One region of the Amycolatopsis sp. NPDC101161 genome, then DNA from elsewhere that is predicted to be linked to it. Evidence: riboswitches for the same ligand, from Rfam matches in the RefSeq annotation. Region 1 holds a riboswitch; the other holds the start of a gene.

Region 1 (2,381 bases):
GCGGACGTCCTGCGTGATCCGCATCGAGCAGAACTTCGGGCCGCACATCGAGCAGAAGTGCGCCGTCTTGGCCGGCTCGGCGGGCAGCGTCTCGTCGTGGAACGAGCGCGCGGTGTCCGGGTCGAGCGACAGGTTGAACTGGTCGTTCCAGCGGAACTCGAAACGCGCCTTCGACAGCTCGTCGTCCCACTCCTGCGCGTACTTGTGCCCCTTGGCCAGGTCCGCGGCGTGGGCGGCGATCTTGTACGTGATCACGCCCGTCTTGACGTCGTCGCGGTTCGGCAGGCCGAGGTGCTCCTTCGGCGTGACGTAGCACAGCATCGCCGTGCCGTACCAGCCGATCTGGGCCGCGCCGATGGCCGACGTGATGTGGTCGTACGCGGGCGCGATGTCCGTCGCGAGTGGACCGAGGGTGTAGAACGGCGCCTCGCCGCAGAGCTTCTCCTCGAGCTCGACGTTCTCCTTGATCTTGTGCATCGGCACGTGGCCGGGGCCCTCGATCATCACCTGGACGTCGTGCGAACGCGCGATGTGCGTCAGCTCACCGAGGGTTTCCAGCTCGGCGAACTGCGCGCGGTCGTTGGCGTCGGCGATCGAACCCGGACGCAGGCCGTCGCCGAGCGAGAACGTGACGTCGTACTGTCGCAGGATCTCGCAGAGCTCTTCGAAGTGCGTGTACAAAAAGGACTCTTGGTGGTGCGCGAGGCACCACGCGGCCATGATCGACCCGCCGCGGCTGACGATGCCGGTGACGCGCCGGGCGGTCAGCGGGATGTAGCGCAGCAGCACGCCGGCGTGCACGGTGACGTAGTCGACGCCCTGCTCGCACTGCTCGATGATGGTGTCGCGGTAGATCTCCCACGACAGCTTTTCCGGTTCGCCGTCGACCTTTTCCAGCGCCTGGTAGATCGGCACGGTGCCGACCGGGACCGGCGAGTTGCGGATGATCCACTCGCGCGTCTCGTGGATCCGCTTGCCGGTGGAGAGGTCCATGATCGTGTCGGCGCCCCAGCGGGTCGCCCAGACCATCTTGTCGACCTCTTCCTCGACCGACGACCAGACGGCCGAGTTGCCCATGTTGGCGTTGATCTTCACGAGGAAGTTCTTGCCGATGATCATCGGCTCGGACTCGGGGTGCTTGCGGTTGACCGGGATCACGGCGCGGCCGCGGGCCACCTCGTCCCGCACGAACTCCGCGGAAACCCGTTCGCGCGCGGCGATGTACTCCATTTCGCGGGTGATGACGCCCTGCTTGGCCCAGCCGAGCTGGGTGTTGTGCTCGCGGCCGTCGGCCCAGCCGGCGCGCAGCCGGTGCAGTCCACTGTGGACGTCGATCGAGGCTTCGGGATCCGTGTACGGCCCCGAAGTGTCGTAGACGTCGAAGTGCTCACCGTTCGACAGATCGATCCGGCGCGCGGGAACCCGCAGTCCGGATTCGGTCTGGTGGTAAACCTTGTGCGAGCCGGTGATCGGACCCGTGGTGACGGAGACGTGCTTGTTTTCCAAAGTCGTCAACGACTTTCACTCCCTACGCCGGCATTACCCGGTCAGGTTCATGCGGTCGGTGACGCCTGCGAAACGCAAGTCACCCTCTCAGCCCGCCATGGCGCGAGCTCCCGCGTTGGTGTTGTGCCACCGACCATGCCACGCCGGAGCGCGATACTCAAGTCACCCGACCAACTCGGCCGGAGTGGCGTACACGTCGACCATGGCGCCGTTGCGCAGCACGGTGATCGGCAGTGCGGTGCCGATCACCTCCGCGAACAGCTGGCGCTGGATGCCCTGGGCGTCCGAGACGCGGGTGCGGCCGACGGTCAGCACGAGGTCGCCCGCCTTGAGGCCCGCCCGGTCGGCGGGGCCGCCGGAGACGACTTCGTGCACCCGCAGCCCGGCGCTCTGCCCGGTGCGCTCGGCGATGTCGTCGGGCAGCGGCGCGGGCACGCCGACGACGCCGAGGTACGCGCGCCGCACCCGGCCTTCGACGACGAGCGTGTCGATGATCCGCCGGGTCGTCGCGTTGATCGGCACCGCGAGGCCGAGCCCGAACCCGGCGACCGCGGTGTTGATCCCGACGACGCGGCCGGCGGAGTCGGCGAGCGCGCCGCCGGAGTTGCCGGGGTTGAGGGCAGCGTCGGTCTGGATGACGTCCTCGATCACGCGCCCGGCGCGGCCGTGGCGCACCGGCAGTGCCCGGCCGAGCGCGCTGACGACGCCGGCGGTGACGGTGCCGGAGAACCCGAGCGGGCTCCCGATGGCGACGACGAGCTGCCCGACGACGAGCCGGTCGGCATCGCCGAGCTGCGCTGCCGACGGCGTCTCGCCGCGCGCCCGCAACACGGCGAGATCGGACAGGGGGTCGGCACCGACGACGTCGAAGGGCA
Region 2 (2,381 bases), 590 kb from region 1:
CTACCGGTCTTCGGAGGCTCCGTCGATGACCGCCGAGGACGTGGCGGCCGACGTGCCGAAGGTGCTGGCGATCATCGAAGTGGCCGAAAAGGCCATCCCGAACATGCCGCGCTACTGAGCGGCGCGGAAGCCGGCCCCACCCGAAAGCCGGGCCGGCGACCGGATCAGCCGAGCAGGCCCATCAGGGCGATCACGATCAGCACCACCGCGGGGGCGAGAGCGTTGATCCAGGCGCGCTGGGCGGGGGTGAGGGCGGCGGTGCTGTTCATGCTGTTTCCTAGGGCCGAAACCGATGCTTCCGCCCTGCTCAGCGCGCTGATCATGTCCTTTGTTAGCGGCTGTGATCGAACTCACCGGCATCCGGGTGACGGCGGCCCCGGGCGGTGAACCAAAGCACCCCGCCGGCCGCTGCCACCATCGTCGCGAATGCCGCCGTACCGACCACGATCGCCTGAGTCATTCCGTCCCTCCATAGCAAAGCTGTTTACCGAGAGACGTCGAAACTACGAAAAAGTGCACCCAGAGTAATCGAGATCACATCGAGTCGAGCACCGAGTCGATCTGCGCCGCCAGTGAGAAGTCCTTCTCCGTCAGGCCGCCCGCCGAATGCGTGCTCAGCCGGAACGTCAGCGTGCGCCAGCGGATGTCGATGTCCGGGTGGTGGTCGGCCGCTTCGGCCAGCACCGCGACGCGGTCCACCACCTCGATCGCCTGCGGGAAGCTCGCCAGCTCCGCCTCGCGCGAAATCACCGCGCCGGACCGCGTCCAGCCGGCGCCCAGCCGTTCGTCGGCCTCGGCGTCGCTCAAGATTTCCGTCATGTCTCCATGGTCGTACGTCCTGGACTACGCTGCACGGTTGCCACGGGAGTCCGGTCAGCCGGGCTGAGAGGCGGGGTTACCCGCGACCGTTCGCACCTGACCGGATCATGCCGGCGAAGGGAGGGCTTTCCCCTCCTCGTCCGGAGAAGTGCAGGAGGGTAGATGAAACGCAGGGCTGGTCGCGCCGCGACGGCCGTCGCCGCCGTCAGCGTCGTCGCCGCGGGGTGCTCGCTGTCGGACGGTGACGGTGGCACGCAGCAGACGCCCACCGTCACCCTCGTGACGCACGACTCCTTCCTCGCGCCGCAGGAGGTGCTCGACGCCTTCCAGAAGCAGTCGGGCATCAAGGTCTCCGTGCTCAAGCAGGGCGACGCCGGTTCGCTGACCAACAAGCTCGTGCTGACCAAGGCCAACCCGATCGGCGACGTCGCGTACGGCGTCGACTCGACCTTCGCCTCGCGCGCGTTGCAGGAGGGCGTCTTCGAGCCCTACACCAGCCCGGAAGCCGACCGCGGACCGCAGCGCTACGCCGTCGACCCCGAGCACCGGCTGTCCGCGGTCGACGTCGGCGACGTCTGCGTCAACGTCGACACGAACTACTTCACGAGCAAGGGGATCCCGGCGCCGGAGTCCTACGACGACCTCGCCGACCCGAAGTACAAGGACCTGCTGGTCGCCGAGGACCCCGCGACCGCGTCGCCCGGCCTGGCGTTCCTCCTCGGCACCATCGCGAAGTACGGCGAGGCCGGCTGGAAGGACTACTGGACGAAGCTGAAGGCCAACGGCGTCAAGGTCGTCAGCGGCTGGGAAGAGGCCTACACCAAGGACTTCTCCGGTTCGTCCGGCAAGGGACCGCGCCCGATCGTCGTCTCGTACGCGTCTTCGCCCGCCGCGGAGGTGGGCGACGACGGCAAGCCGCGCACCAAGGCGCTGCTCGACACCTGCTACCGGCAGGTCGAATACGCCGGCGTGCTGGCGAACGGCAAGCAGACGGAGAGCGCGCGCAAGGTCGTCGACTTCCTGCTGTCGCAGCAGTTCCAGGCGACCGTCGCGGCGAACATGTACGTCTACCCGGCGCGCCAGGGAGTCGACCTGCCCGCGGGCTGGGCGCAGGTCGCGCCGCTGCCGCAGAAGCCGCAGACGCTGCCGGCGGACCAGGTGCAGGCCGGACGCGAGAAGTGGATCGGCGAATGGCGCACGCTCGTGCAGTGACGGCCCCGCCGCGGACTGCCCGCGGCCTGGGCTTGGCGCTGCTCGGATTGGCGCCGATCGGGTTCCTGGTGGTGTTCTTCGCCTGGCCGGTGCTGGCGATCGTCGGCCGCGGGTTCGCCGCGGGCGGCCTCGACGTCGTGCTCGGCGACGCGCGGACGTGGCAGCTGGCCGCGTTCACCGTCGCGAGCGCGGCCGCGTCGACGGTCGTCGCGGTGGTGGCCGGGTTGCCGGTGGCGTTCCTGCTCGCGCGGGTGCGGCTGCCCGGCGCCGGCCTCGCGCGGACGCTCGTCCTCGTGCCGTTCGTGCTGCCGACCGTCGTCGTCGGCCTGGCGTTCCGGGCTCTCTGGCCG

What was found. Region 1 has a riboswitch for thiamine pyrophosphate ahead of thiC (phosphomethylpyrimidine synthase ThiC). Riboswitches for the same ligand answer to the same signal wherever they lie in the genome.
Region 2: linked by a shared signal. The riboswitch ahead of ACIRSS_RS14475 (thiamine ABC transporter substrate binding subunit) and the one ahead of thiC (phosphomethylpyrimidine synthase ThiC) in region 1 are both predicted to bind thiamine pyrophosphate.

The regions. Positions count from the first base shown of each region.
Region 1 is NZ_JBIWPI010000002.1:1,296,476-1,298,856, reverse strand. It holds gene thiC (phosphomethylpyrimidine synthase ThiC) at 1-1,515, opposite strand, end outside; TPP riboswitch at 1,509-1,630, opposite strand; gene ACIRSS_RS17370 (S1C family serine protease) at 1,669-2,381, opposite strand, start outside.
Region 2 is NZ_JBIWPI010000002.1:709,852-712,232, reverse strand. It holds gene ACIRSS_RS14490 (hypothetical protein) at 1-118, shown strand, start outside; gene ACIRSS_RS14485 (hypothetical protein) at 332-460, opposite strand; gene ACIRSS_RS14480 (4a-hydroxytetrahydrobiopterin dehydratase) at 535-819, opposite strand; TPP riboswitch at 852-959, shown strand; gene ACIRSS_RS14475 (thiamine ABC transporter substrate binding subunit) at 982-2,031, shown strand; gene ACIRSS_RS14470 (ABC transporter permease) at 2,010-2,381, shown strand, end outside.